DNA from 2 places in the Scandinavium manionii genome. Region 2 is predicted to be linked to the other one. Evidence: predicted binding sites of a transcription regulator. Region 2 holds the regulator's gene; the other holds the start of a gene.
What was found. Region 2 encodes Fur, which represses iron uptake genes when iron is present. Its sites were predicted from a motif close to ATAATAATGAGAACNACTATCAA; they were not measured.
Positions count from the first base shown of each region.

Region 1 (16,143 bases), on a different contig from region 2:
CGCGGGCAGCGAACAGAGTTCGGCGTCGGTTTCTGGTAACTGTTGACGGGTTTGTTCTTCCAGCCACAGCAAAGAACGATAGCCGTCCTTCGCGGTTGCGCCGTTTGGCGAAGCGCGAAAACCATCGTTGAACACTTCCAGCGACCACGGACCGCGATAGCCGCGCCGGGTTAAATCGGTGGCAAAGTCTACCACTGGAAGCTCACCCTGCCCCGGGAAACAGCGGAAATGGCGGCTCCATTCGAGCACGTCCATTTTCATCACCGGCGCATCCGCCAGTTGGAGGAAGGTAATTTTATCGACCGGCACTTCATCCAGCCGGGCCAAGGTGTCGCCCAGCGCCAGAACGTGAAAGCTGTCGAGCACAATCCCCATCGCCGGACTATCCACCGCTTTTACGCGCTGCCACGCCTGATGCCAGCGATTCACCTGAGTACCCCAGGCCAGCGCTTCGTACCCGACGTTAATTTTTTCGCGTTCAGCCAGCTCCGCCAGCGCACGCAGGTCACTGATTTGCAGGTCGATATCCGGGCTGGTGTCCGGTGCTACGCTGCTGCATAACAGCAAGGTGTCGCAGCCGAGCTGATGCATTAGCTCAAATTTACGTCTGGCGCGTTCGAGATTGGCGGCAAACTGCGGGCGGCTGGCACCTTCGAAATCACGAAAGGGCTGAAAAAGCGTGATCTGCAAACCGAGATCGGCGGCCATCTGTCGGATATCCGCCGGCGAACCGGTATAATAGAGCAGATCATTTTCAAAAATTTCAACGCCCTGATAGCCTGCATCGGCAATGGCGCTCAGTTTTTCCGGTAAGGTGCCTGATATCGAGACGGTTGCGATAGAGCGCAGCATAGTGTCACCTGTCATGATCCACGGGAAAGCTGAATATGAATCATTTGGTTCATGCGCGCCATAATTCGTTGCTAATTTGTGATCGTTGTGTGTATTTTTTGTTCTTACCAGAAGCGGGAGTCGCTATGTCTGTTGTTGTTCACGATGAAGCCCAGAGCCTGAAAGAGAAGATTTTTGCCGCTGCCATCGCGGTTTTCGCCGAGCACGGCCTGGCCGGGGCGAGAATGGAACAGATAGCCGGAGAAGCCCAAACCACCAAGCGGATGGTGGTTTATTACTTCAAAACCAAGGAGCAGCTGTATCAGGCGGTGCTGGAGCACGTCTATGTCCGCATTCGTGAAAACGAGCAGCAACTGGGGCTGGAAAATTTACCGCCAGTCGAAGCGCTGGTGCAGTTGGTGAAATGGAGCGTGGCGTACCACGCAAGCCATGCGGATTATATGCGGATCATTTGCATGGAGAACATGCAGCGCGGGAAGTGGCTGAATGCATCAGGTTTGTTGAAACCACTGAACAAAAGCGCCCTGTCGATTCTGGAAAATATTCTCGATCGCGGTCAGCAACAGGACATTTTCCAACAAGGCGTTGAGGCCCGGGACGTGCATCGTCTAATCAGCAGCTTCAGTTTTTACCAGGTGTCGAATTTTTACACCTTTAATAGCCTTTATCTGGAAGGCCCGCTGCCAGAAATTGACGACCCGCAACTGGTGGCGCATCACTCAAAAATTGCCGTGAAAGCTGTTTTACGCTTTGTCATTGCCTGATTATTGACCCGCCAGCGCGGTGATGACGCGTTCCATCGCCTCGCGGGTCTGTTCACTGCGTTTGATTTTCTGGTTAGCAAGCGATGTGCGCAATACGCCAGCAATTACAATGTGTTTGGGCTCTTGTCCCAGGTCACGCATCTCCAGTACGACCTTGCCGACCACCCGGCACATCTCCTGATACAGTGCTTCATCTTTACCTTGATTGCCCATCTCTTACTCCCACTAACTCATTAATTTTCAATTCATTACTGATGATAGCGTCTTTCTGGACAACTTTCGCCATTAGATTCTGTTACAAAGTAAAGATCGCCTCGTAATGATTTTGTTAAGCGCTATCGTCTTGTTCTGAAACGGCGTTTTCATTTTCCTTTTCATCCGTAACCTCGTATAATACGCACCGATTCTTTCTTGAATGGTTTCAGCGCATTGGACTGCATAAAAAATAACGTAAAACTTCATCCAACCTTCGTAGCTGAAAACCAGGCTCACTTTCCTCTGCACGCTTTTTTGATGTCACCTATCCTTATCTCGTGGCATCGCGACTTTCGTAATACAGGTTTACCTTCGTGGCAGTGCGCCCACGATCCAAATTTTCCTATTCCTTCTCTCTCAACTTAAAGACTAAGACTGTCATGAAAAAGACCAAAATTGTTTGCACCATCGGTCCAAAAACCGAATCCGAAGAGATGCTGACCAAAATGCTGGACGCCGGCATGAACGTGATGCGTCTGAACTTTTCTCACGGCGACTATGCTGAACACGGCCAACGCATCAAGAACCTGCGCAACGTGGTTAGCAAAACCGGTAAGTCAGCGGCAATCCTGCTGGATACCAAAGGCCCTGAAATCCGCACCATCAAACTGGAAGGCGGCAACGACGTCTCCCTGAAAGCAGGCCAGACCTTCACGTTCACCACGGATAAAACCGTTGTCGGTAACACCGAAACTGTGGCTGTTACCTACGAAGGTTTCACCAGCGACCTGAGCGTCGGCAACACCATTCTGGTTGATGACGGCTTGATCGGTATGGAAGTTACCGCTATCGAAGGCAACAAGGTTGTTTGTAAAGTGCTGAACAACGGCGACCTGGGCGAAAACAAAGGCGTTAACCTGCCAGGCGTTTCCATCGCTCTGCCAGCACTGGCTGAGAAAGACAAACAGGACCTGATCTTCGGTTGTGAACAGGGCGTTGATTTCGTTGCAGCTTCCTTTATCCGTAAGCGTTCTGACGTGCTGGAAATCCGTGAGCACCTGAAAGCCCACGGCGGCGAAAACATCCAGATCATCTCCAAAATCGAAAACCAGGAAGGCCTGAACAACTTCGACGAAATCCTCGAAGCGTCTGACGGCATCATGGTTGCTCGTGGCGATATGGGCGTTGAAATCCCGGTTGAAGAGGTTATCTTCGCGCAGAAGATGATCATCGAAAAATGTGTACGCGCTCGTAAAGTGGTTATCACCGCGACCCAGATGCTGGATTCTATGATCAAGAACCCACGTCCAACTCGCGCTGAAGCCGGTGACGTTGCTAACGCCATCCTCGACGGTACCGATGCAGTCATGCTGTCCGGTGAGTCTGCGAAAGGGAAATACCCGCTGGAAGCGGTGACCATCATGGCAACCATCTGTGAACGTACTGACCGCGTGATGACCAGCCGTCTGGACTTCAACAACGACAGCCGCAAGCTGCGCATCACCGAAGCGGTTTGCCGCGGTGCAGTAGAAACAGCTGAGAAACTGGAAGCGCCATTGATTGTTGTTGCGACCCAGGGCGGTAAATCTGCTCGCGCTATCCGTAAATACTTCCCGGATGCCACCATCCTGGCGCTGACCACCAACGAACTGACTGCACGTCAGCTGGTGCTGTCTAAAGGCGTAAACGCGCAGCTGGTTAAAGAAATCTCTTCTACTGATGATTTCTACCGTCTGGGTAAAGAAGTTGCACTGCAGAGCGGTCTGGCTCAGAAAGGTGACGTTGTGGTGATGGTTTCTGGTGCGCTGGTACCAAGCGGAACCACCAATACTGCATCCGTGCACGTACTGTAATTTCGATTCAGTCGACTTAATTTGCACAAAAGCGCCCTCGTGGCGCTTTTTTTATTCCTGCGATAGCCTTATTTAATAAAAATGCAAATCGGATTTCACTATTTAAATTGTGATTATCTAAGATTAATCCAATGAAATCGTACTGTTTTCACACAGCTTTTGCATTTTGTACATCCATTAGATGCTTCTTTGAGCGAACGATCAAAAATAAGTGTATTCCCATCAAAAAAATATTCTCAACATAAAAAACTTTGTGTAATACTTGTAACGCTACATGGAGATTAACTCAATCTAGAGGGTATTAATAATGAATCGTACTAAACTGGTACTGGGCGCGGTAATCCTGGCTTCTACTATGCTGGCAGGTTGTTCTTCTAACGCTAAAATCGATCAGCTGTCTTCTGACGTTCAGACTCTGAACGCTAAAGTTGACCAGCTGAGCAACGACGTGAACGCAATGCGTTCTGACGTTCAAGCTGCTAAAGACGACGCAGCACGCGCTAACCAGCGTCTGGACAACCAGGCTCACTCTTACCGTAAGTAAGAGTACCTGTAATAAAAATGGCGCACATTGTGCGCCATTTTTTTTTGCCTGTTAATCACCTTTCCACGTTATTGCGTCATCCGCGTTTCATCCGCCGTTGAAGGCGTTCCATTCTGAACGGAAATCACCTGATTCTGCCCTGCCACCACCGGCGTCATGCCCGAAGAGACAACAACAGGGATCCCCGCCCGACGGTACATCGCTTTATCCGCCATCACCTTATCGGTGCCTTTATCGCTGGCAAACTGCGAATAGCCCGCCGGGAGCACGTAGGTCATGGTCTGCGGGTTCTGGGTTTCATCCTGCGTCAATGGACGGTGAACTTCCATGTAGCGCGTACCGTTCGGCTCAATCGAATATTTCACCGGCTGGTTAATCACCTGTACGGGCGTCCCGACCCGCACCTGCGCGAACAGCGCTTTGATGTCATCGGTAAACATCCGCATACAGCCGGAGCTGACCCGCAGCCCGACGCTGCTCTGCGCATTGGTGCCGTGAATCAGATACTCACCGTTACCGTACGCCAGACGCAATGCGAAGCGCCCCAGCGGGTTATTAGGCCCTGCGGGTACCACCGGAGGCAGCGTAATGCCTTTTTCCAGTGAGCGCTGGCGGATGCCCGCTGTGGGCGTCCAGGTCGGATTAGGGATTTTCTGACCGACGTGAGTGGTCATTTCAGGTGTTTCAAGCCCAAGCTGGCCGATGCCTAACGGATACACCTGCACCGTATTGCCGCCCGGTGGGAAATAATAGAGCCGCAGTTCCGCCAGATTGACCACAATGCCTTCCCGCGGGACGTCAGGCAGCAGTAATTGAAGCGGAATGATCACCTGCGTCCCCGGTTTCGGCACCGGCGCAATGGTGTTATTCGCTTCAAGAATTATCATCGCGGCGGTATCAAAGCGCCGGGCAATGGTTTGCAGGCTATTGTCGCCCTCCTGCACCGTGTAGGTCTGGTTTTGTCCAACAAGGCGGCTACCGTTAGCCGGTAAGGTGTATTCAACCGCTCTGGCGGCCTGAGACGCGCCGAGAGCACCTAAGAGCATTAACGAGATGAGAGATGCGCGTTTCATACTGAGTTTCCCTTTTATTCACTGACAGAACGCCAGAAAGCTGAACCACCGCGAGGTGGAATCCCCACCTCGCGTTACAGAATGAAAGCTGTATTTTAAGATTAGTTTAGCTAAAACTCAGAGCCTGCGCGCGAATTGCGCGGATCATCGCTTCGAGCCCCTGCGAACGCGAGGGCGTAAGATGTTGGGTGAGCGCCATTTTCTCAAACCACGGGCGCACATCAAAGGCCAGAATGTCCTGGGCAGTCATCTGATGGTAGAGAATAAAAACGACGGCAATCAGTCCCTTAACGATAGCGGCGTCGCTGTCGCCGTACAGCTCAATTCGTCCGTCGGCGCTGCGTTTCATCACAATCCACACCTGACTCTGGCAGCCCTGAATAATGTTTTCCGGGTTATGCGCGTCCTCGCTGAGTGGGGCTAAACGCTGGCCCTGCTCGATGATATACAGGTATTTTTCTTCCCAGTTGGCGCAACGACTGAAGTTACGCAACAGCTTATCTTTGTCCGGCAATGCGGCCATAAAGCCTCCCTGTCAGCCCAGTAAACGATGGATACGTTTCAATCCTGCCACCAGACGGTCCACCTCTTCAACCGTGTTATACATCGCAAGCGATGCGCGACACATAGCTGGCACGTTATAGAACGCCATTAGCGGCATGGCGCAATGGTGTCCGGTCCGCACCGCAATGCCGTAGTTATCGAGGAAACTGCCGACATCATAGGCGTGATGTTTACCGAGATTGAACGCGATAACGCCGAGTCGATTTTGCGGGCCGTACAGCGTGAGATCCGGCACCGTTGCCAGCTCCGCCAACGCGTAATGCATTAAGGTGTGCTCGTAATCGGCAATATTGTCGAGACCCAGCCCGCTGACATACTCCAGCGCTGCCCCGAGGGCGATAATCCCGCCGGTGTTTGGCGTGCCCGCTTCAAAGCGCCACGGCGCTTTCGCCCAGGTGGTGCCTTCCGTCAGGCTAACGGTAGCAATCATTGAGCCTCCGCCTTCCCACGGCGGCATATCCTGCAAAATTTCGTCTTTCGCGTACAGTACGCCGATGCCGGTCGGGCCGTACAACTTGTGCGCTGAGAAAACATAAAAATCGCAGTCCAGGCTTTGCACATCCACGGCGTGATGCATCACCGCCTGTGCCCCGTCGATCAACACTTTTGCGCCGTGCTGATGTGCCAGTTCTATCAGCGCCTTCACGGGGTTTTCCGTGCCGAGCACATTCGACACCTGAGTTATCGCCAGCAGCTTCGTGCGTTCGTCAAACAGACCGGGGATTGCATCCAGCTGCAGCGTGCCGTCAGCGTTAAGTGGGATAACGCGCAGTTCAGCGCCAACGCGCCTACAGAACATCTGCCACGGCACGATGTTGGCGTGGTGTTCCATCTGGCTGATAACGATGTTATCGCCCTGTGTGACGTTACTGTCGCCCCAACTGTTGGCCACCAGATTGATCCCTTCGGTGGTGCCACGCACAAACACCAGTTCTTCCGCCGAACGGGCATTCAGGAAGGTAGCGGCCTGCTGGCGCACCTGCTCCATTCGGGTCGTCGCTTCAGCGCTGAGGGTATGTATACCGCGATGAACCGCCGCATAACCGTGACGATAAAACTCCGCTTCGGCGTCGATGACCGCATTAGGTTTTTGCGCGCTGGCCGCGCTGTCCAGGTACGCCAGCGGCTGGCCATTGACTTCACGGGTCAGCAGTGGGAAATCGGCCCGCACCCGTTCAATGGAAAATGTCATGCTCTTCCTCCCGGCAAGCGCTGGCCAATCCGCGCCAGCACTTCACGCCTGATGGTCTCATCGCTAATGGCTTCAGTCAGCTCAGCGGCAAAGGCATACATGATCATCTGCTGGGCGGCCTGCTGTTTGATTCCACGCGAACGCAGATAGAACAACTGTTCGTCGTCAATACGCCCGATAGTCGCACCGTGGCTGCACTTCACGTCATCGGCATAGATTTCAAGCTGCGGCTTGGTGTCCACTTCTGACAGTTTTCCGAGCAGCAGATTGTTATTGGTCATCTGCCCGTCGGTTTTAATCGCGTGCTGCGCAACATTGATAAGCCCGTTAAATACCGCCCGGCCTTTATCGCTGACGATGGTTTTATGCAGCTGACGGCTATTGCAATAGCCTTTGTTATGCGCAAGCCAGGTACGGGTGTCGCACACTTCATTATTCACCGGCATCGCCAGACTGTTAATGCGCAGCGTGGTGTTTTCGCCGTTGAGCTGGGTACTGGTGTTATGCCGCAGAACCACACCGCCGAGCAGGAAACTGTGGCTTGTCGCGCTGGCATCCTGAGCGAGCTGAATGTCGTTATGACCAAAGTGAAAGCTGGTCGGGTTTTCAAACGCGAGTTTGATATGCTGCAAATGCGCGCTGTCCGCGACCTGCATCGTCAGGCGTGAACCGGTAAAGTGGCGCGCGTCGTTCAGACTGGCGTAATGTTCAATCACCGTGGCTTCCGCCCCCTGCGCCAGTTCCAGATGATGGCGATAATGCGCGGTGTTCATCTCCTCGCCTTCGACACCCTGGGTGATATGCATCAACAGCAAAGGTCTGGCTGGGCGCTGATTGCGCGCCACCTGAATATGCGTCACCGTCTGTGCCAGGCTTTCCGTGAGGTGCAGGAACACTTCCGGCTGCACCGCCGCAGGCAACGTCTCACGCGCGTTATCGACCGTGACCTGGAAACCGCTCTCTGCCAGATCATCGCTCAGTTCGCAGATAAATCGACCGTTCACAAACACCATTCGCAGCGCATCAACCGGCAGCGCCAGCGCGTCACGCTGTTGCGCATCGATCGACGCTTCGGCGCTGACAAACTGGCTGTTCAGCAATCCATCCAGCGGCGTGTATTTCCAGTTTTCCTGTTTACGCGTTGGCAGACCGAGACGCAGCATCTGCTGCAGGTGCTGTTCCGAATATGCCGTGCGCGCGGTGCTTTGCGCCTCAAACAGATGATGCCATTGCTGCAGCGCGTTACTGCTGTTCGGTAAGCCAGCCATAACCCTGCTCCTCCAGCTGTTTGACCAGCGTGAAATCGCCGGATTTAACGATACGGCCCTGATACAACACATGCACAAAGTCCGGTTTGATGTAGTCAAGAATACGCTGGTAATGGGTGACGATAATGAACGCGCGTTTGCCGTCACGCAGCGCATTGACGCCGTCGGAGACAATTTTCAGCGCATCGATGTCCAGCCCCGAATCGGACTCGTCAAGAATGCACAGTTCTGGCTCAAGCACCGCCATTTGCAAAATGTCGTTACGCTTTTTCTCACCGCCGGAGAAACCGACGTTGACTGAACGGGTCAGCAAATCTTCCGGCATTTTCAGCAACTTGATTTTCTCTTCCATCAGATCCTGAAAATCAAAGCGATCGAGTGCTTCCTGGCCACGATATTCCCGCACCGCATTGAGCGCCGTTTGCAGGAAAAACTGATTACTGACACCGGGAATTTCCACCGGATACTGGAAGGCCATGAAAATGCCTTCTCCGGCGCGATCTTCCGGCGCCAGCTCCAGCAGGTCTTTGCCTTTGAATTCAACCGTTCCGCCGGTCACTTCGTAATCTTCACGCCCGGCCAGCGTCGCCGACAGCGTACTTTTCCCCGAGCCATTCGGCCCCATGATGGCATGCACTTCACCCGGGCGAATGTCCAGACTAAGCCCGCGCAGGATCTCTTTATCTTCTACCGCTACCTGTAAATCTTTAATGCTTAACATGGGTGTCCCTTAATGCTTAACCGACGCTATGTTCGAGGCTTATTGCCAGCAATTTTTGTGCTTCGACCGCAAACTCCAGCGGCAGCTCTGAGAAAACGTCCTTACAGAAACCGTTAACGATCATTGAAATCGCGTCGTCTTCGCTGATACCGCGTTGCAAGCAGTAGAACAGCTGGTCTTCACCGATGCGCGAGGTTGTGGCCTCGTGCTCAAGCTGAGCGCTGTTGTTGCGACATTCAACGTACGGGAAGGTGTGAGCCCCGCTGTCCGGGCCAATCAGCATCGAGTCACACTGGGTGAAGTTACGGGCGTTGGTCGCCGTCGGCATGATTTTGACTAAGCCGCGATAGCTGTTCTGACTGTGTCCGGCGGAGATGCCTTTCGAGATAATGGTCGATTTGGTGTTTTTGCCGATGTGGATCATCTTGGTGCCGGTGTCGGCCTGCTGATGTCCGGCGGTCAGCGCCACCGAGAAGAACTCACCGATGGAGTTATCGCCGCGCAAAATACAGCTCGGGTATTTCCAGGTAATGGCCGAGCCGGTTTCCGACTGGGTCCATGACATTTTGCTGTTTTCGCCTTCGCACAGCGCGCGTTTAGTAACAAAATTCAGAATGCCGCCGGTGTTGTTATCGCCCGGGAACCAGTTCTGAACCGTGGAATATTTCACTTCCGCATCTTTGTGGATGATCACTTCCACCACCGCGGCGTGCAGCTGGTAGCTGTCGCGTACCGGGGCCGAGCAGCCTTCGATATAGCTCACATAGCTGCCTTCATCGGCCACCAAAATTGTGCGCTCGAACTGACCGGTTTTTTCAGCGTTTATGCGGAAATAGGTCGACAGTTCCATCGGGCAGCGCACGCCTTTTGGCACATAAATAAAGGTGCCGTCAGAGGCGACCGCGGCGTTCAGTGCCGCAAAGAAGTTATCGTTGCCTGGCACCACAGTGCCGAGATATTTCTGCACCAGTTCGGGATAGTCATGGATAGCCTCGCCGAACGAACAGAAAATAATACCCTGCTCGCCCAGCTTTTCCCGGTAAGTGGTCGCCACAGAAACGGAGTCGAAAATCGCATCGACCGCCACCTCACGACCTTCACGGACCGGCACACCGAGCAGGCTAAACGCATCCTCGACTTCCTGACTCAGGAACGCATTGGCCCCGGTTTGCTGCACCGCACCCGGTTCTGAGGCGCAGGTTTCATCGCAGTTACCGCATGACGGCGCGGAGTAGTAGCTGTAATCCTGATAATTCAGTTTGTCGTAATGCGCTTTCAGCCAGTGCGGCTCTTCCATTTCGAGCCACGCCCGAAACGCGTTCAGGCGAAATTCGAGCATCCACTCTGGTTCGTTGCGTTTGGCAGAAATGGCGCGCACCACCTCTTCGCTGATCCCTTTCGCCAGTTCGTCGGTCTGCAGGTGGGTAAAGAACCCTTCTTTATAATTGAGCTGACCACCGGCCCAGGTTTTGACATCGTCAGTTGCTTCAGTATTACGTGACATAATTACTCCGCCTGCACCCCGAAACTTTCACCACAGCCACATTCATGCTGGGCCTTCGGGTTGTGAAACTTAAAGATCTGATTTAAGCCTTCGCGCACATAATCCACTTCCGTGCCGTCGATAAAGGGCATCGCCTGTAACGATACCCAGAGCTTCGCGCCGTCAGACTCGAACAGCAGGTCGTCTGCTTTCGGTTCGGTGACGGTATCCAGTACGTAAGCAAAACCCGCACAGCCGGAGGTTTTCACCCCCAGACGGATCCCTTGCACGCCCTGCTTGATTGCCAGATCGCACACGTGCGCCGCCGCGGCAGGCGTCAGGCTGATTCCGCGCCAGGAAAAATCAGCCGGGTTGAAGGTTTCTGAATGCAATTCCATAGGTCCACCTTATACGTTGAAGCCATCAGGGCATCCCTCTATGTTAGTGATAATGATTATCACTTCAACCCCTTGTCAGCAGGGGCTTTCAGCGGAATGCCTCCAACAGAGGGCTTTTACTAAGCATAGACCCTGTGCGCAGAGTGAACAGGGCTATCGGGAAATGTTCAATGCATTGAAAAATAAATGCTTTAACTTCAATGGCGGAGAAAAAATGTGACAATGAAAAGATGTATAGAAAATACCAATTTATGAGATAGGAATTGCTTTCTGCGGTTGCAATAAAAAAGCCCCGTTGCAGATGCGCACGGGGCTTTCAGAAAATACAGGTTCGTTAGTAGAGCGACGCCTGGCCTACCGGGCGCGTTTTGAATCGGCGGTGCACCCATAAATACTGCTCTGGTGCGCGCAGAATTTCTTTCTCGATAACCTTGTTCATATAGCTCGCGGCCTTGAACTCGTCTTCAGTCGGGTAATCGGTCAGTGCTTCACTGATGTACAGACTGTAACCCCGGTTATTGGCTTTACGCACCATGGTGATGGTCAGCAGGTCGGAGCCTGATAAGCGTTGAAGCACAAACGTACCGTTAGTGGTTGCCGCTTGCGGCACGGAGAAGAATGGCGCAAAGGTACTGCCTTTTGGGCCGTAATCCTGATCAGGTGCAAACCAGACCGCTTCCCCGTTTTTCAACGCGCTCACCAGGCCCCGCAGATTACGGCGATCGATCATCGCTTTATTGGAACGCAGACGCCCCTTGGTCTGCACCCACTCCATCAACTTGCTGTTGTGCGGCCGGTAGGTTGCCATCATCGGACGGCACAAGCCCATCGTTCTGCCGCCGAGTTCCAGCGACATGAAATGCACCCCGACCACCATGACGCCTTTTTTGTTTTCGAGCGCTTTGGTCAGGTTTTCGTAACCTTCTACATCAAACCATTTTCTAACCCGGGCATCGCTCCAGAACCAGGCCATACCGGTTTCAATTAAACCCATTCCGAGAGAAATAAAGTTCTGCTCAATTAATTTCTCTTTTGCTTCGGCAGTCATATCCGGGAAACAGAGTGTTAAATTTCTTGACGCAATCTTTTCTCTTCTTTTCAAAAATGGTCGCGCGGCGCGCCCGAGAGAAGACCCGATAATATACAGCAGCGGATAGGGAAGTTGGACTAGCAGCCACAGCACACCTAAACCAAACCAGGTTAACCAGTTGCGAGGGTGCAGTAACGTTTTGTCGAAGGCTTTTGCCATCGTTAATTCCTGTAAGCATGTGAACCAGTAGCGCATAAGGAAAAAACGAAAGAAATCATCAATCTTTAGGCGATACGTTGTGAATTTTCACGTTGGTTAAAAGCCAGTTTTAACCGAAACGCCAAAAGTCTCTTTGCAAAATGGATCCTGAATAGAGACAAAAGCGGCTTCCGTGGAGTGCAGGCGAACTGCTGCGATGAGGATGCAACATCTGTCAGGAAAAAGATAGTGAATTAATCTGAAGCTACCGTTAACTGCGCAGGAATAAAACGGGATCATTCTTAGGGTTAAGCACAATAAACGTCAGCAATTCTTATCATTAATTCGAGGAATGCCGGTTATTGAATCAATTCGCCAGAAATGATGGAGAAAAGCACCGGTATTCGGTGCTTTCGCCGTTCACTTTTTGTTCAATGATTCTAAACCACCGCCGTGGTGAGTCGGGAAGAGCAGCACAATTTGCCATGCTCATCGAAGATCTCTATCTGCCAGACCTGATGGCGGCGTCCGGCGTGCAGGGCTTTACAGACGCCACGCACCCGTCCGCTCCGCACGGCGCGAATGTGATTGGCGTTAACCTCCACCCCCACCACTTTCTCATTGCCTTCAGTGCAAAGATAACCCGCCACAGAGCCCAGCGTTTCGGCCAGCACCACCGACGCACCACCGTGCAGCAGGCCAAACGGCTGATGTGTCCGGCGGTCCACCGGCATGGTGGCTTCCAGGCTATCGTCGGTCAGACGCTCAAAGCGAATATCCAGCAGGCCAACCATGTTGCCCTCACCCATCGCGTTGAGCGCATCCAGTGTCGCGCTACGTTTCCAGATCATCCCATAATCTCCAGTAAAGCCTGCAACGGATGGCGTACGCCGCTGCCCTCAACGCGCTTCACCTGACTGCGACAGGAATATCCCGTGGCCAGACAGCGGTTGCGAGGCAGGCGTTGCATCGCCTGCTGCCAGGACAGAGCATAAATGCCCAATGAGTTCTCGTGGTTCTTCACTTCGTGCCCATAGGTTCCGGCCATGCCGCAGCAACCCACGCTGACGCTTTCCAGCTTCGCGCCAAAGCGGGCGAAAATAGACGCCCACTGTTTGGGTGCCATTGGCAAGGCGGTCACTTCGGTGCAATGACCGAACAGATACCAGGCCTCACCGCTGACGTCTCGCATTTCAGTATTCTCCAGCGCTTTCGGCAACCACTCATGCACCAGCTGAACCTGAAAATCCCCGCGTTTTTCGCCAAGCGTTTGCTTGTATTCGTCGCGATAGCACAGCACCAGCGCCGGATCGACGCCCACCATTGGCATCTCGAGCTGCGCCACCCGGTTGAGGAAATCGGCCGTTTTCTGTGCCGTTTTTGCAAAACGCGTCAGGAAGCCTTTAATGTGTTGCGCTTTACCGTTCGGCGAAAACGGCAGTACGACCGGCTGATAGCCGACACGCTCCACCAGCCGGACGAAATCTGCCACCACCTGCGCATCGTAGTAGCTGGTGAACGGATCCTGCACCACCAGCACCATTTTCGCTTTTTGTTCCGGGCTCAGCGCTTCGAGCTGTTCGAGAGTCAGATTCGCCGAGCGATGCCCCACCATCTGCTGCTGCAACGAAGGTGTCGACAACAGCGGCAGGTCAATCATGCCGATGTGCTTCTTCGACAAGCTTTTCACCCACGGCTGGCTGATAAAGAAGTTGAAGGTTTTCGGCGCGCGCGCCATCAGCGGCGCATAGCTTTCAACCGTGGCAACCACGTGATCGCGCATCGGGCGCAAATAACGGGTGTGATACAGCTGCAGGAAGCGCGAGCGGAAATCCGGCACGTCGATTTTGATCGGGCACTGCGTTGAACAGGCTTTGCAGGCCAGACAGCCGGACATCGCCTCTTTCACTTCGTGTGAGAAATCGTATTCGCCTTTATTGGCATGCCAGCTGTTGCGCGTCCGCTCTATCAGGCCGCGCAGGCTGGCGCGTTTTTCCGGCAGCTCTTTTTCAAGCTTGAGCGGATCAATCCCGCGATCCGCCAACAAACGCAGCCATTCACGCACCAGCGTGGCGCGTCCTTTTGGCGAATGCATTCGGTCGCTGGTGATTTTCATCGACGGGCACATCGGGCTGTTCGCATCGAAGTTAAAGCACAGGCCGTTGCCGTTACACTCCATCGCACCGCGCCAGGAGGTACGCACCGAAATCGGGATTTGCCGGTCGAAGGTGCCGCGTTTGACCGCATCCACCTTCATCATCGGCGCATCCACCCCTTCCGGCGGACAGATTTTCCCTGGATTAAGACGGTTATTCGGGTCGAATGCCGCCTTCACTTTGCGCAGTTCGCCATACAGCGTGTCGCCAAAGAAGGCCGGGCTATACTCTGCACGGAAACCTTTGCCGTGTTCGCCCCACAACAGGCCACCGTATTTTGCCGTCAGCGCGACGACGTCATCGGAAATCTGCTTCATCAGGATTTCCTGCTGCGGGTCGCACATGTCCAGGGCCGGGCGAACGTGCAGCACGCCCGCATCAACGTGACCAAACATACCGTAGCTGAGGCCATGCCCGTCGAGCAGCGCACGGAATTCAACGATGTAATCTGCCAGATGCTCCGGCGGCACGCAGGTGTCTTCGGCAAACGGAATTGGTTTGGCAGCGCCTTTGGCATTGCCAAGCAGGCCAACCGCTTTTTTACGCATCGCGTAAATACGCTCGATGCCGTCCAGTTCATTACAACGTTGCCAGCCGATAACGCCGCCCTCGCCTGCGGCGATCAGCGCATCAAGACGCTGGCACAGCGCGCTCACCTGGCCTGCGATCAGTTCTTCATCATCACCGGCAAATTCCACGATATTCAGGCCGAGCATCTCTTTGTCCGGCACGTCGGTAATGAGTTCGCTAACGGAGTGCCAGACGATATCTTCCCGCGCCAGATTCAGGACTTTCGAATCGACGGTTTCCACCGACATCGCACGTGCATCGACCATAAATGGCGCATTACGCAGCGCCGAATCGAAGGAATCATACTTGACGTTCACCAGGCGACGCACTTTCGGCAGGCGCGTGATATCCAGGCGCGCTTCGGTGATGAATGCCAGCGTGCCTTCCGACCCAGTCAACACGCGGGTCAGGTCAAATTCGGTCATCTCGTCATTGAAGACATGACGCAGATCGTAACCGGTGAGGAAACGGTTCAGTTTTGGGAAGCTGTCGATAATCAGCTGACGATTTTCTTTGCAGCGCTCATACACCGTGCGGTAAATGCGCCCGCTCGCCGACTGCTCTTTGGCCAGCGTTTCCGCCAGCAGCACCGGCATCGGCTGTGTATCAAGAATATCGCCACCCAGCAACACCGCCCGCACGCCCAGCACGTGGTCAGAGGTTTTGCCATACACCATTGATCCTTGTCCGGACGCATCGGTGTTGATCATCCCGCCAAGCGTGGCGCGGTTACTGGTTGACAGTTCAGGTGCGAAAAAATACCCGTAGGGTTTCAGAAACTGATTAAGCTGATCTTTGATAACGCCCGCTTCGACCCGCACCCAACCCTCTTCGGGATTGATTTCAATGATGCGATTCATATAGCGAGACATATCAATGACAATGCCCTGGTTCAGCGACTGGCCGTTGGTACCCGTCCCGCCGCCGCGAGGCGTGAAGACCAGCGAGCGGAAACGCTCTTCATCGGCAATGCGTGAAAGCAGCGCGACGTCAGCGGTTGAACGGGGGAAAACCACGGCATCGGGGAGGAGCTGATATATGCTGTTATCGGTCGCCATCGTCAGCCTGTCGGCATAACGGGTGGCGGTATCGCCGGTAAAACCTTGTTGCTCCAGTGCCTGCAAAAAATTCAGCACCAGCTGAACAACGCCGGGTGCCTGAGAAATCTGTGGGATCATGACGCTTGACCCTGCCTGACTAAGTTGTGTTGGACGATGGTGTAATAACGATGTTGTTGTGTCTGTTTTATCGTTTGCGTATAGCCTAATCGTTGTATCACATT
Region 1 is NZ_JALIGC010000032.1:118,368-134,510, forward strand. Features, by position in the region: gene MUU51_RS03675 (bifunctional sugar phosphate isomerase/epimerase/4-hydroxyphenylpyruvate dioxygenase family protein) at 1-852, opposite strand, end outside; gene MUU51_RS03680 (TetR/AcrR family transcriptional regulator) at 978-1,616, shown strand; gene fumD (fumarate hydratase FumD) at 1,617-1,829, opposite strand; gene ynhH (protein YnhH) at 2,046-2,237, shown strand; gene pykF (pyruvate kinase PykF) at 2,252-3,664, shown strand; gene MUU51_RS03695 (major outer membrane lipoprotein) at 3,972-4,208, shown strand; gene ldtE (L,D-transpeptidase LdtE) at 4,277-5,281, opposite strand; gene sufE (cysteine desulfuration protein SufE) at 5,388-5,804, opposite strand; gene sufS (cysteine desulfurase SufS) at 5,817-7,037, opposite strand; gene sufD (Fe-S cluster assembly protein SufD) at 7,034-8,305, opposite strand; gene sufC (Fe-S cluster assembly ATPase SufC) at 8,280-9,026, opposite strand; gene sufB (Fe-S cluster assembly protein SufB) at 9,043-10,530, opposite strand; gene sufA (Fe-S cluster assembly scaffold SufA) at 10,533-10,907, opposite strand; gene lpxP (kdo(2)-lipid IV(A) palmitoleoyltransferase) at 11,242-12,156, opposite strand; gene menI (1,4-dihydroxy-2-naphthoyl-CoA hydrolase) at 12,576-12,986, opposite strand; gene ydiJ (D-2-hydroxyglutarate dehydrogenase YdiJ) at 12,983-16,039, opposite strand.
Region 1: a site for Fur is predicted at 10,948-10,970, ahead of sufA (Fe-S cluster assembly scaffold SufA). Genes of this name have one in related genera too.

Region 2 (16,143 bases):
GCAAAAGTGATACCGGCGCGGAAACCGACTTTGGCTTCTTTCAGCGTCGCATTGGAGTGACCGGCGGATACCACAATCCCGGCGTCAACCAGACGGGTGATCACTTCGGCAGGCACCATTTCTGGGGCCAGGGTGACTTTGGTTATCACATCGGCGTTAGCACACAGGAAATCGACCAGCTCATGGTCTGGCTTGCGCACGAAATCCGGATTGTGAGTGCCTTTCTTGACGATGTTCAGCCATGGCCCTTCCAGGTGCAGGCCCAGCGCCTGATTCGGGTATTTCGCCAGGTATTCACGCATCACGCGGATACCCTGCTTCATTAATTCGTCGCTGGAGGTAATCAGCGTTGGCAGATAGCTGGTGCAGCCAGATTTTTCGTTGGCTTTCTGCATGATTTCCAGCGTTTCAACGGTCACCGCATCCGGGCTGTCGTTGAACTGCACGCCGCCACAGCCGTTCAACTGGACGTCGATAAAACCGGGAGCAAGAATGGCGCCATTTAACGACCGTTGCTCAATCCCGGACGGCAACTCGACCTGTGGGCAAATACGTTCAATCAGGCCATTGGCGATAACCAACGCATGGTCATCCAGAATTTCGTGGCCGGTATAAATTCGGCCATGGGTTAATGCATACATACGACCCCCGGTGTCAAAAATGCGTCCGCCCCTTCGAAAAGGGACGGGGATTCAATTACAGACCTTTGATATTTTCGGCTTCTAATTCGTTGAAGTACTTCAGCGTCTTCACTTTCAGTTCCATGGTGGACGGCTCGTCGCACACCATTACCGCTTTCGGGTGCAACTGCAGACAGCTGATGGTCCACATGTGGTTCACGTTGCCTTCAACGGCCGCTTGCAGCGCCTGTGCTTTCTGATGGCCCAGCACCAGAATCATCACTTCTTCAGCGTCCAGCAGCGTGCCCACGCCCACGGTCAGTGCGTATTTTGGCACCTGAGTCACGTCACCGTCGAAGAAACGGGAGTTTGCCACGCGGGTGTCATGGGTCAGGGTTTTAATACGGGTACGTGAAGAGAGGGAAGAAGCCGGTTCGTTGAATGCGATGTGGCCATCGTTGCCTACGCCACCCATGAACAGGTTAATTTTGCCGTAAGAGCGGATTTTTTCTTCGTACTGACGACATTCTGCATCGATGTCTGGCGCGTTGCCATTCAGCAGGTTAATGTTTTCAGCCGGAATATCAACGTGATCGAAGAAATTGCGGTGCATGAAGCTGTGATAGCTTTCCGGGTGCTCTTTTGCCAGACCAACATATTCATCCATGTTGAAGGTCACAACGTGTTTGAAGCTAACCTGGCCCGCTTTGTGCATCTCTACGAGAGCTTTATAGGCGGTGAGCGGTGTACCACCGGTTGGCAGGCCCAAAACAAATGGACGGTCCGCAGTGGGTTTGAACGCATTGATGCGGTTGACGATATGACGGGCGGCCCATTTGCCTACTTGTTCTGCTGTCGCCAGGGGAATCAGTCTCATTGTTCACCTCAATAGTTAAAATAAATGTTGGCGGATTGGTACCGAATCTCTGTTAAGAGTAACCTGGTTTGGCAACGAGAGGCGGTAATCCGTCCTGATTTTTCGAATGATAAAATAAGTTTTCACTGTTAGCCAGTATGAAGAGGGGGTGAAGACGATATTTGGTGATAAAAGTCACAAAAAAGGTGCTTTTAATTTGCGAGGCGAATTAATTTTCCACACACTCATAGGAGCTAGTGATACATCGCTGTGCTTCAAGATAGTCACACTATAAAAATATACGGCTTTAACTAAGTCGGCTCGGGGTCTCATAGGGGGAATAAAAGTGAGTGTTCTAGGTTATTTACAAAAAGTTGGCCGCGCACTGATGGTGCCAGTGGCCACGCTGCCTGCCGCAGCCATCCTGATGGGTGTCGGCTACTGGATTGACCCGGTGGGCTGGGGCGGATCTAACGCACTGGCCGCGTTCTTCATTAAATCTGGCTCCGCAATCATCGACAACATGTCTGTGTTGTTTGCGATTGGTGTGGCTTACGGTATGTCCAAAGATAAAGACGGTGCAGCAGCACTGACCGGCTTTGTCGGTTTCCTCGTTTTAACAACCCTCTGCTCACCAGCAGCGGTGTCGATGATCCAACAAATTCCACTGGACCAGGTTCCAGCGGCCTTTGGTAAAATCAGTAACCAGTTCGTTGGTATCCTCGTCGGTATCATCTCTGCGGAACTGTACAACCGCTTCAGCGGCGTTGAGCTGCCAAAAGCGCTGTCGTTCTTCAGCGGTCGCCGTCTGGTGCCAATCCTGACGTCTTTCGTCATGATCGCGGTTGCTTTCGTTCTGATGTATGTCTGGCCGATTATCTTCGACGGCTTGGTGGCATTTGGTGAACATATCCAGAAACTGGGTTCTGTCGGTGCGGGCGTGTACGCGTTCTTCAACCGTCTGCTGATTCCAGTGGGTCTGCACCACGCGCTGAACTCCGTATTCTGGTTTGACGTTGCCGGTATTAACGACATTCCTAACTTCCTTGGCGGCGCGCAGTCTATCGAAGCGGGCAAAGCGGTTGTGGGTATCACCGGTCGTTATCAGGCGGGCTTCTTCCCGATTATGATGTTCGGTCTGCCAGGTGCGGCATTGGCGATTTACCACTGTGCTCGTCCGGAAAACAAGGCCAAAGTGCTGGGTATCATGATGGCGGGCGCATTCGCGGCCTTCTTCACCGGTATCACCGAGCCTCTGGAATTCTCCTTCATGTTCGTGGCGCCGGTTCTGTACTTCATCCACGCTGTGTTGACCGGTATTTCCGTGTTCATCGCTGCCAGCATGCACTGGATTGCGGGCTTCGGCTTCAGCGCCGGTCTGGTGGATATGGTGCTGTCCTCGCGTAACCCGCTGGCGACACACTGGTGGATGCTGATCCCTCAGGGTCTGGTGTTCTTCGTTATCTACTATGTGGTGTTCCGTTTCACTATCCTCAAATTCAACCTGATGACGCCGGGTCGCGAACTGGCTGTTGCCGGTAGTGAAGCCGATGGTCAGGACGTGAATGTGAGCAGTAATAAAGAGCAGGATGCAACTGAACTGGCTCGCCAGTACATTGCAGCCGTTGGCGGCTCAGACAACCTGACCGGGATTGATGCATGTATCACCCGTCTGCGTCTGAATGTGAAAGACTCCTCTCTGGTTAACGAAGCGCTGGCGAAACGCCTGGGTGCGTCGGGTGTGATTCGTCTGAACAAAACCAGCGTGCAGATTATCGTTGGCTTCGTGGCAGAAAAAATCGCTAACGCGATGAAAACCACCGGCCCGGTCGCTGCGGCAGAAGCCGCGCCAACTCCGGTCGTGGCACCTGCAACGGCAAAACCGCAGGCGGTGCCAAACGCAGCGACTATCGCCACGCTGGTTTCGCCAGTGACCGGTGATGTGGTTGCGCTGGAGCAGGTTCCTGATGAAGCCTTCGCCAGCAAAGCTGTCGGTGACGGCGTGGCAGTGAAACCAACCGAAAAAACGGTGGTTTCTCCGGCAGCAGGCACCATCGTTAAAATCTTCAATACTAATCATGCGTTCTGTCTCGAAACCGAGAATGGCGCGGAAATCGTTGTCCACATGGGTATCGATACCGTTGCGCTGAACGGCCAGGGCTTCATTCGCCTGGTGGAAGAGGGTGCCGAAGTGGTTGCAGGTCAGCCAGTCCTGGAAATGGATCTGGACTTCCTGAACGCCAACGCACGCTCAATGATTAGCCCGGTGGTTTGCAGCAACATCGACGACTTCAGCGGCCTGGTTATCAAGGCGCAGGGTCAGGTTGTTGCAGGCGTCACACCGCTGTATGAGATTAAAGGCAAGTAATCGTTCCTGAGTATAGCTGTAAAGTTTATATGCCTTAGCGGCGGGGGGTTATCCTCCGCCGCTTTTTTATGGGGCAAGACAACCCAGATCAACAGCTAACCGCGCTTTTTCTCTAAGTAAGGGTTGTCTCCGCACGCAGCTTATAAGATCATACGCCGTTATATGTTGTTTACGCCTTGAGGAACCCGCGATGAGTGAGGCAGAAGCCCGCCCGACTAACTTTATTCGCCAGATTATTGATGAAGATCTGGCCAGTGGTAAGCACACGACCGTTCATACCCGTTTTCCGCCTGAGCCGAACGGGTATTTGCACATCGGTCATGCAAAATCTATCTGCCTGAACTTCGGCATTGCTCAGGATTACCAGGGCCAATGCAACCTGCGTTTCGATGACACCAACCCGGTGAAAGAAGACATCGAATACGTTGAGTCCATCAAGCAAGACGTTGAGTGGTTAGGTTTCCACTGGTCCGGCGAGATTTGCTACTCCTCTGATTACTTCAATAAGCTGCATCAGTATGCGATTGAGCTTATCAACAAAGGTCTGGCGTATGTGGACGAACTCTCCGCAGATGAAATCCGAGAATATCGCGGTACCCTGACGCAGCCGGGCAAAAATAGCCCGCACCGCGACCGCAGCGTGGAAGAGAACCTGGCGCTGTTTGAAAAAATGCGTGCGGGTGGTTTCGAAGAAGGTAAAGCCTGTTTGCGTGCCAAAATCGACATGGCGTCTCCGTTCATCGTCATGCGTGACCCGGTGCTGTATCGCATTAAATTTGCCGATCACCACCAGACCGGTAGCAAGTGGTGCATCTACCCGATGTATGACTTCACCCACTGCATCAGCGATGCGCTGGAAGGCATTACACACTCGCTGTGTACGCTGGAATTCCAGGATAACCGTCGTCTGTATGACTGGGTGCTCGACAACATTTCCATCCCGGTTCATCCGCGTCAGTACGAGTTCTCTCGCCTGAACCTGGAATACACCGTAATGTCCAAGCGTAAGCTGAACCTGCTGGTGACCGACAAGCATGTGGAAGCCTGGGATGACCCGCGTATGCCGACCATCTCCGGTCTGCGTCGTCGTGGTTACACCGCCGCGTCTATCCGCGAGTTCTGCAAGCGCATTGGCGTGACCAAACAGGACAACACCATTGAAATAGCTTCTCTGGAATCCTGCATTCGTGAAGATCTGAATGAAAACGCGCCACGTGCGATGGCGGTTATCGATCCGGTTAAACTGGTTATCGAAAACTACCCGCTGGGCGAAAGCGAAATCGTCACCATGCCGAATCACCCGAGCAAACCAGAAATGGGCAGCCGTGATGTGCCGTTCAGCGGTGAGATCTGGATCGATCGTGCTGATTTCCGTGAAGAAGCGAACAAACAGTACAAGCGTCTGGTGATGGGTAAAGAAGTGCGTCTGCGTAATGCCTACGTCATTAAAGCCGAGCGCGTAGAGAAAGATGCGGAAGGTAACATCACCACCATCTTCTGTACTTACGATGCGGAAACCCTGAGCAAAGATCCGGCTGATGGCCGTAAAGTGAAAGGCGTTATCCATTGGGTAAGCGCACACCACGCGCTGCCGGTTGAGATTCGCCTGTACGATCGTCTGTTCAGCGTACCAAACCCGGGCGCGGCGGAAGATTTCCTGTCTGTCATTAACCAGGAATCACTGGTTATCAAGCAGGGCTATGCTGAGCCGTCGCTCAAAGCCGCACAAGAGGGTAAAGCGCACCAGTTCGAACGTGAAGGTTACTTCTGTCTCGACAGCCGCTACAGCACCGCAGATAAGCTGGTATTTAACCGTACCGTTGGCCTGCGTGATACCTGGGCAAAAGCGGGCGAATAAGTTTCGCTTCTGCTAAAAGTAAAAAGCGTCGCGCAATGCGGCGCTTTTTTATGTCATTTTTGTGATGCGAAATAATATCATTTTCATTCATGAAACAGCGCCCCGGTCTTGTTACATTTTTCAGAGTCATTTTTCCCTTCTTTTTTAGAATCCCCTGCTATTAGCGGTTCTCGTGGCTTCATGCTGAAACGTGCATATGTAACAAAACGCAATTAAATATGTGCGCCCTGTCATAATCTTGCGTTTTTGTGCGGAAAAAGGATTGATAATTCGCGTCGCGAAAAATAGTCTACATGCATAGCGTTAGGACTTTTCTGCCTCGCTACTTTTTTGCAGTACTTATTTTTTATCGTTGTTCGCTTTGCGAACGCGTTTTTAAAAGTCAAAGAGGATATACACATGCGTACGTTCAGTGGCAAACGTAGTACGCTGGCGCTGGCTATTGCCGGGGTCACCGCAATGTCGGGCTGGATTGCAGTTCCGCAAGCCAGTGCAGCAGGATTCGTAGACGATTCAACCTTAACCGGCGGCATCTATTATTGGCAGCGTGAGCGTGACCGTAAAGATGTAACCGACGGCGATAAGTACAAAACCAACCTTTCTCACTCCACCTGGAACGCCAACCTCGACTTCCAGTCGGGTTATGCTGCAGATTTTATCGGCCTGGATATTGCGGCCTTCACCGCAATCGAAATGGCTGAATCCGCCGAAAGCGGTCACCCAAACGAAATCGCGTTCTCCTCTGTTAACAAAGGCTATGACGAAGACTGGTCTGGCGATAAGAGCGGGATCAGCCTGTATAAAGCCGCCGCGAAATTTAAACTGGGGCCGACCTGGGCGCGTGCAGGTTATATTCAACCTACTGGCCAGACTTTGTTAGCACCGCACTGGAGCTTTATGCCTGGTACTTATCAGGGTGCTGAAGCCGGGGCAAACTTTGATTACGGCGATGCCGGTGCGTTGAGCTTCTCGTATATGTGGACCAACGAGTACAAAGCGCCATGGCACCTCGAAACTGACCATTTCTATCAGAACGACAAGAAAACCAAAGTGGAGTACCTGCACTCCATCGGTGCTAAATACGACTTCAAAAATGACCTGGTGCTCGAAGCCGCATTTGGTCAGGCAGAAGGCTTTATGGATCAGTACTTCGCCAAAGCCAGCTATAAATTTGATGTTGCCGGGGCGCCACTCTCGACCAGCTACCAGTTCTACGGTGCGCGTGACACCGTCAGTAGCAACACTATCAACGATATCTATGACGGTACCGCGTGGTTACAGGCCCTGACCCTCGGTTATAAAGTGGGCGACGTTGTTGACCTGCGTCTCGAAGGAACATGGGTAAAAGCGGAAGGGCAACAGGGTTACTTCCTTCAGCGTATGACCCCAACCTATGCGTCTTCCAACGGCCGACTGGATATCTGGTGGGATAACCGCTCAGATTTCAACGCCAATGGCGAAAAAGCGGTGTTCTTTGGCGGTATGTATGATCTGAAAAACTGGGATATGCCGGGCTGGGCTGTGGGCGCGTCTTATGTTTATGCCTGGGATGCCAAACCGTCTGACTGGCTTATCAATAGCGCAGGTCAGCGCGAAGATATCTCCTCGAATAAAATTAAAGAGTCAGCTTACAGCCTCGATGCGATGTACACCGTTCAGGAAGGGCGAGCGAAAGGCACGCTGTTCAAGCTGCACTTTACTCAATACGACAACCACTCCGACATCCCGAGCTATGGCGGGGGTTACGGCAACATCTTCCAGGATGAGCGTGACGTGAAATTCATCGTTATCGCCCCGTTCACCATTTTCTGACAAGTCGCGCGGCAGCGTTAACGTCGCCGCGCGCCTATGAGGCCGTATCATGAAAAAATTGATTCTCATCGCGATGATGGCATCCGGACTTGTCGCATGCACGCAACCCCAGACGCCACAGGAAGATAACAAGCTCAAAGAGGCGTACAGCGCTTGTATTAACACCGCTGAAGGCAACCCGGATAAAATTCAGGCGTGTCAGAATGTGCTGGACGTACTGAAAACCGAGAAGTCACATCAGCAGTTTGCCAATCAGGAAAGCGTGCGGGTTCTGGATTATCAACAGTGCATCCAGGCAACGCGTACTGGCAACGATCAGGCGGTGAAAGCCCGCTGTGACCAGATTTGGAAGGAAATTCGTAACAACAACACGACGACCACAACCACAAAGCCATAACCCTCAACTATCGGCCTCTGTGATTGCCTGAAATTTATGCCAAAAAAAAGCCAACCGCGAGGTTGGCTTTTTGCTTTTGAGCGAACGCTGATTATTTCTCAGCGGCGTCGTGTGCGTGTTCATCTTCACGGCAGTCGCCTTCTGCGCAGTGGCCGTAAAGATAAAGGCTATGGTTGGTCAGACGAATGCCATGTCGAGTGGCGATTTCACGCTGACGCGCTTCGATAGAGTCATCGCTGAACTCAATAACCTTGCCGCAGTCGAGGCAGATTAAGTGATCGTGATGATGCTGCTGAGTCAGTTCGAAAACAGACTTGCCGCCTTCGAAGTTGTGGCGGGTGACAATGCCGGCATCGTCGAACTGGTTCAGAACGCGATAAACCGTTGCCAGACCAATTTCTTCGCCCATATCAATGAGGCGTTTATAAAGGTCTTCCGCACTGACATGGTGATTGTCCGGCTCCTGAAGCACTTCCAGAATTTTCAAACGAGGAAGCGTGACTTTCAGGCCTGCCTTCTTTAATGCGGTATTGTTGTCAGTCATGCGGAATCAGTCCTGTTGCTAGGCGATACACTTCCCTATGAGGAAGTATTACTAAGAATGAATTCAGGATAATGCGTCTCATTATAGGACTGCCTGCCCTAAATGGGAACCGTAAACCCTGAGCAAAGTATGCTTTTCAAAAACGAGGCATCATCTGCAAAGCGAAACATCCGACCTCGTCAAAACAGGTGACATTGTACAGATATGTGCTCAAAAGTTAAAAATTTGTAGCGATTAATTTGATTGCTTTTACCTATTAATTTAACACAACTTATCGCTAATACGGCGCAGTACGAATGCTGCACCGTACTAAATCATTAGGCGTTCTTGATCTCTTCGAGGTGCAGCTCTTCGGAGATTTGTTTCACCCATTTTTCGACACGCTCAGCGGTCAGCTCCGGCTGGCGATCTTCGTCAATGGCCAGACCCACAAAGTGGGCGTCATCAGCCAGACCTTTAGAGGCTTCGAAATGGTAGCCTTCGGTCGGCCAGTGACCAACGATAGTTGCGCCGCGCGGTTCGATGATGTCGCGGATGGTACCCAACGCATCACAGAAATATTCTGCGTAATCTTCCTGATCGCCACAGCCAAACAGTGCGACCAGCTTACCGTTGAAGTCTACCTCTTCCAGCGTCGGGAAGAAGTCGTCCCAGTCACACTGTGCTTCACCGTAGTACCAGGTCGGGATACCCAGCAGCAGAATATCGAAACCTTCGAGATCTTCTTTACTGCTCTTGGCAATGTCATGCACCTCGGCAACGTCTTTGCCAAGCTGCTTCTGGATCATCTTCGCGATATTTTCGGTGTTACCGGTGTCGCTGCCGAAAAAAATACCTGTGATTGCCATGAGTAAAATAACCTCTTGAAACGTATTGAAATGATGGTGGAATGTTGCCCACAGATAAAGGCAATGATAGCAGGAGGAGAAGTGCGCGGAAACTGCAATCGCGCCGTACTGCACTCTCTGCTAAATGAAAGTGATTTTTTGCCGTATTTTCAGACAAGTTCCTGGCCGTGTAATGCAGCCAGTTGTTGCAACAATATCTCTTCGATAAGCTCGCTGCGGCTCATATTTCTGGCGTCAGCCAGTTCATTAAGCGCATCCACGGCATCGTTATTGAGCTTCAACTCAACGCGTTTGAGACCGTTGCTTTTGTCGCGTTTAAGCTGATTACGCTTATTAATGCGTAATTGTTCGTCGCGCGAGAGCGGATTGGTTTTCGGCCTTCCCGGGCGACGCTCATTTGCGAACAAATCTAATGTCGTTCGGTCCGTTTGTTCTTTTGCCATGATTCAGAGTGACTTCGGGGAAACAAGCCGCCAGACGACAGGCCCGGCGCAGATAGCGCGCAATCATACATCAGCGAAACCCGCACGCCAACGCCGGGAGGCACAATGGCGCTTGCTTGCTCGGATTTTAATCATTCTGCCAGATAACGGCGAATCGCACGCAGCACCGCATCCGGTTTTTCTGCGTGAACCCAGTGTCCGGCACCCGCGATCACATGCGCGCGGGCCTGCGGGAACTGTGCCAATAACGCCTCGCGATACTCCGTGGTGACGTAAGGCGAATTTCCGCCAGGGATAAACAGAGCAGGGTGGTCCCAGGCAGGAATCGGTTCCCAGCCAACGATATGTGGGTATTGATCCCACAATGCTGGCACGTTGAAGCGCCACGCGCCGTCGACGAACGACTTCAGCAGGAACTGAATCACGCCTTCTTCATCTATATTCTGACGCATGACTTCCGCAGCCTGCTGGCGGCTGGACACGCCCGCGTCGGTCACGGCGTTAATGGCGGCAAAAATCTCATCGTGACGGCGCACCTGATAAGCTACCGGAGCAATATCAATTGCCACCAGTTTTTCAACGCGTTCAGGGGCTAGCGCCGTAAACGCCATCACTGCTTTACCGCCCATTGAATGGCCTATCAGAATCGCCTTCTCAATGCTGTTGGCATCGAGCGTATCGACAAGATCCTGCGCCATTGCGGCGTAGGTCATCTCCGGGTCGCGAGGGGAAAGGCCGTGGTTACGCATATCGACTTGCAGGATATTGTGGTCGACAACCAGATCCCGGGCGAGGATCCCGAGGTTATCAAGGCTACCGAAAAGGCCGTGAACGAGGACGATGGGAGAATTAGTGTGCAGGTTTTGTGCAGTTTGCGCTCGGCTGTTTAATTTCATGGCAAAGTTCTTTTTTTCGCTACGTCGGGTTAGGGTATCATGTTGAACATTCTGCCGCCCGGCTGCAACACTCAGTAGTCGTCTGAGTTTTTGCCGACACGCTATCCGCTGTTGGGTTTTGTCCTTATAATCCCAACAACTTGTATTCAGAAAAGATATCTCACTGGATTAAGATGAAAACGATCGAAGTTGATGACGAACTCTACGGCTTTATTGCCAGCCACACTAAGCACATTGGCGAGAGCGCATCCGACATTTTACGGCGCATGCTGAAATTTTCTGCCGTATCGCAGGCGGCGGCAGCAACCGTAGCCAAAGAAACCCCGGCCCCCGCGTCTGCACCGGTCGTCGCTGCGGTTAAAAAAGTGTCCTCACTGAAAGATAACGTTCGTGCCATGCGCGAGCTGATGCTTTCTGACGAATACGCTGAGCAGAAAAAAGCGGTCAACCGTTTCCTGCTGGTGCTGACGACACTTTACGCCTTAGACAGCAAAGCATTTGCTTTGGCTACCGAGTCGCTGCATGGCCGTACGCGCGTTTACTTCGCCTCTGACGAAGCAACGCTACTGAAAAACGGCAATCAGACCAAGCCTAAGCAGGTACCAGAAACCCCTTACTGGGTTATCACTAACACCAATACCGGTCGTAAATGCAGCATGGTCGAACACATCATGCAGTCAATGCAGTTCCCCGCGGAATTAATTGAAAAGGTTTGCGGCACCATCTAAGCATAAGAAGGACCAGGCAATGGCAACTCATAACCGTGCGGGTCAGCCTGCACAGCAGAGTGATTTGATCAACGTCGCCCAGCTGACGTCTCAGTACTACGTGCTGAAGCCGGAAGTGGGTAACGCAGAACATGCGGTAAAATTCGGGACGTCCGGCCACCGTGGTAGCGCTGCACGTCACAGCTTCAACGAACCGCATATCCTGGCCATTGCGCAGGCGATTGCGGAAGAACGCGCAAAAAATGGCGTTACCGGCCCATGCTACGTCGGCAAGGATACCCACGCCCTGTCAGAGCCGGCGATCATTTCTGTACTGGAAGTGCTGGCGGCCAACGGTGTGGACGTTATTGTGCAGGAAAACAACGGCTACACCCCAACGCCTGCGGTTTCCAACGCTATCCTGGTTCACAATAAAAAAGGTGGCGCACAGGCTGATGGTATCGTCATCACCCCGTCCCATAACCCGCCGGACGATGGTGGTATCAAGTACAACCCGCCAAACGGTGGCCCGGCTGATACCAACGTCACCAAAGTGGTTGAAGACCGCGCAAACGCATTACTGGCTGATGGCCTGAATGGCGTGAAGCGCATGTCTCTGGATGCAGCGTATGCGTCCGGGCATATCAAAGAGCAAGATTTGGTTCAGCCGTTTATCGAAGGGCTGGCGGATATCGTTGATATCAAAGCCATTCAGAAAGCGGGCCTGAAGCTGGGCGTTGATCCGTTGGGCGGTTCCGGGATCGAATACTGGAAACGTATCGCAGAGTTCTACAAGCTTGATCTGACCATCGTGAACGATCACGTCGATCAGACATTCCGTTTCATGCACCTCGATAAAGATGGCGCGATCCGCATGGACTGCTCATCAGAGTGTGCGATGGCGGGTCTGCTGGCACTGCGTGACAAATTCGACCTGGCGTTTGCCAATGACCCGGATTACGACCGTCACGGTATCGTGACGCCGGCGGGTCTGATGAACCCGAACCACTATCTGGCCGTAGCGATCAACTATCTGTTCCAGCATCGTCCACAGTGGGGCAAAGATGTCGCCGTGGGTAAAACCCTGGTGTCGTCTGCGATGATTGACCGTGTGGTTGAGGATCTGGGCCGCAAGCTGGTGGAAGTGCCAGTAGGCTTCAAATGGTTTGTTGACGGTCTGTTCGACGGCAGCTTTGGTTTTGGCGGCGAAGAGAGCGCGGGAGCATCCTTCCTGCGTTTCGACGGCACGCCGTGGTCTACCGATAAAGACGGGATCATCATGTGTCTGCTGGCGGCTGAAATCACCGCCGTCACTGGCAAAAACCCGCAGCAGCATTACGACGAACTGGCCGCGCGCTTTGGCGCACCGAGCTACAACCGTCTGCAGGCCTCTGCGACTTCAGCCCAGAAAGCCGCGCTGTCTAAGCTCTCTCCGGAGATGGTGAGTGCCGATATGCTGGCCGGTGACCCCATCACTGCGCGTCTGACGGCGGCTCCGGGTAACGGCGCATCCATTGGCGGCCTGAAAGTGATGACCAAAAATGGCTGGTTTGCAGCACGTCCATCTGGCACAGAAGACGCCTACAAAATCTATTGCGAAAGCTTCCTCGGTGCCGAGCACCGTAAGCAGATTGAGAAAGAAGCGGTAGAGATTGTGAGTGAAGTGCTGAAAAACGCGTAAACGCGTAAATGTGTGAAGGGGAGCCGACAGGCTCCCCTTTTCGTTAACTATGTTTATTCGTTAATTCAAACCGTGGTGACACCAGCCCGTAAAGCGTCCAGCCCATAAAGGTGACAATTGCCCCCCACAGCATCGCTTCCTCACCTGACGAATACAGCGCATAGAAGCTGTACATCGCCCCGATAAACGCCACCACGTTCGCGGCTTTCGCTTTGCCCGGCGCGACGTTCGCCACTTTCTGAATAATAACCAGCGCCGCCATCGACAGGATGTATGGAATAATGTTGGTCACGACTGCCAGGTTGACCAGCACGTTAAACTGATTATTCAGCGATGGACTGATGGTCATCAGCGACAGCCCGGACTGGATGACGACAATCGTCAGCATGCCCTGAACCGGCGCCTCTGCGCGGGATAAGCGGGAAAACACTTTCGGGAAGTAGCCTTCGTCCGCCGAGGATTTAAACACCTGAGCGATAGTGAACTGCCAGCCCAGAAGCGAACCACAGCACGACATCACCATCAGGCCCATGATCACTTTCCCGACTTCCGGGGTGAACATTTGCGCGAAGGCCAGCCCGAATGGGGCTGTAGAGCTGGCTAAATCGACGTTAGGCACAATCCCGGCAATCACGTTGGTGGAGACGATGTAAATCACCGCGGCACCCAGCGTTCCACCGAGAACCGCGATCGGCACGTTACGCTCTGGATTTTCCACCACATCGGTATTGGCACAGGCAGACTCCAGACCGAGAAACGCCCACAGCGTCATTGCGATTGATGACCCGACCGCGCTAAAGAACGGCACGTGGTGCGGGTTCCAGGAATTTACGTACAGCGTCGGGCTGAACCAGAACCAGCCGATAATGCACAATCCCACGACCGGAATAATGACACCCCAGACGGTGACGCTACTGATTTGTCCGGTGATCCGCGCTCCGCCAAAGTTGGCGATGGTGCACAGCCACAGCACGCCGATGGTCGCCAGCCCAATCTGAATCGGGCTGAGCGTGACCCCAAACAGTTCGGTACCGTAACCCACCGCTGAAATGGCTATCGCCACGTTGGCAATCAGTAGCGACACGCCATAGGTATAGTTGGCCATAAAGTTGCCGGATTTGCCGAAGGCATACTCCGCATAGCCGCCCATGCCACCGGATTTACGGCTGAACATCCCGCATTTGGCAAACGCCCACGCCAGGGCGGTTGAGCCCAGGGCGGTCACCATCCAGGAGATAATCGAGATCGTGCCGACTTCCGCAAGCTTGGTCGGCAGCATGATTATTCCGGACCCCATCATGTTCACCATCGTCAAAATGGTGAGCTGAACGACGCCCATTTTGTTCGATTTGCTCATAATGATTCCCCTTTCATCAGCGGCTGTTGAGCATCACGCGACTTGATAACGTTGCACCACACCTGCTTACGACCGTCGACTTCCTCGACATAAACCCCCTGAAGTTCTGGCGCGAAGCCTGGCAGAAGGTTGATGCCTTCTTCCAACGCGGTGAAATAACGCAGTACCGCACCGCTCCAGATTTCCCCTGGCACGACGCACAGCACGCCCGGCGGATAAGGCAGCGCGCCTTCCGCCGCAATGCGACCTTCAGCCTGCGGCAGCGCCACCAGTTCAACTTCCCCTCGCAGATAGGCGTAGTTCGCTTCCTGTGGATTCAGGCTGACGCGCGGGAAATGCGTCTTGCGGAACATCTCTTTCTGCAGTTGTTTCACGTCGTGACGGGCATAGAGCTGATGCATCTCCAGACACAGCTGACGCAAGGTATATCCGGCGTAGCGATGCTCGTACTGGCGATACAGCGACGGTAAAACCTCCTGCAACGGTGCGTCGTTCTCGAGCAGTTTTTCAAAGCGCACCAGCAGTGCAACCAGTTGTTGCAGCTTCGCCATATCCTCCGCCGGGGTCAGCAGGAACAGAATCGAGTTAAGGTCGCACTTCTCAGGCACCACACCATTCTCACGCAGGAAATTAGCGAGAATAGTCGCCGGAACGCCAAACGCGTCGTACTCACCGCTGTCGGCATCAATGCCGGGGGTAGTCAGCAGCAGCTTGCACGGATCGACGAAATACTGATGTTCGGCGTAGCCTTCAAACGCGTGCCAGCGCTCACCCGGCACGAAATGGAAGAAACTCAGGTCGCGGGCAATTTGCTCGGTAGGCCAGGCGTGCCACGGTTTGCCATTAATGACCGGCGGTACAAACGGGCGAATATGATGGCAGTTCTCGAGGATCAGTTTGCGGGCATCGATGCCGTTCGCCACACAGTCCATCCACATATTGCGGCCGCTGACGCCTTCATGCATTTTCGCGTTGACATCCAGCGCGGCAAAAAGCGGATAGAACGGGCTGGTGGAGGCATGCATCATAAAGGCGTTGTTCAGGCGTTTATGCGGGACGTAGCGCGACTGGCCTTTGATATGGCTATCTTTTTTGTGGATTTGCGAGGTTTGAGAAAAACCGGCCTGCTGTTTATGGACCGACTGAGTAACCAGAATTCCCGGATCATTTTCATTAAGCTCCAGCAGTAACGGCGAACATTCGGCCATCATCGGAATGAATTGTTCGTAGCCGACCCATGCGGAGTCAAACAGGATGTAGTCACACAGATGCCCAATCTTATCGACCACCTGACGGGCGTTATAAATGGTGCCGTCGTAGGTCCCAAGCTGAATGACGGCCAGACGGAAAGGGCGAGCCAGCCGTTCACGTTGCGGTGCGACGTCGGCAATCAATTCCCGCAGGTAAGTCTCTTCAAAGCAGTGCGCATCAATCCCGCCGATAAAGCCATATGGGTTACGCGCGGTTTCCAGATATACCGGTGTGGCGCCAGCCTGTAACAGCGCACCGTGATGGTTGGATTTGTGGTTGTTGCGATCAAACAAGACCAGATCGCCCGGTGTCAGCAGCGCGTTAAGCACCACTTTATTCGACGATGACGTGCCGTTCAGGACGAAATAGGTTTTGTCGGCGTTGAACACTTTAGCCGCATGCTGCTGCGCCACGCAGGGCGCGCCTTCGTGGATCAGCAAATCACCCATCGCCACGTCGGCGTTGCAGAGATCTGAGCGGAACAGCGTCTCACCAAAGTATTCGA
Region 2 is NZ_JALIGC010000040.1:357,251-373,393, reverse strand. Features, by position in the region: gene nagA (N-acetylglucosamine-6-phosphate deacetylase) at 1-641, opposite strand, end outside; gene nagB (glucosamine-6-phosphate deaminase) at 697-1,497, opposite strand; gene nagE (N-acetylglucosamine-specific PTS transporter subunit IIBC) at 1,823-3,844, shown strand; gene glnS (glutamine--tRNA ligase) at 4,035-5,702, shown strand; gene chiP (chitoporin ChiP) at 6,102-7,514, shown strand; gene chiQ (ChiQ/YbfN family lipoprotein) at 7,564-7,911, shown strand; gene fur (ferric iron uptake transcriptional regulator) at 8,003-8,455, opposite strand; gene fldA (flavodoxin FldA) at 8,773-9,303, opposite strand; gene ybfE (LexA regulated protein) at 9,453-9,746, opposite strand; gene ybfF (esterase) at 9,878-10,642, opposite strand; gene seqA (replication initiation negative regulator SeqA) at 10,816-11,370, shown strand; gene pgm (phosphoglucomutase (alpha-D-glucose-1,6-bisphosphate-dependent)) at 11,390-13,030, shown strand; gene potE (putrescine-ornithine antiporter) at 13,074-14,393, opposite strand; gene speF (ornithine decarboxylase SpeF) at 14,384-16,143, opposite strand, start outside.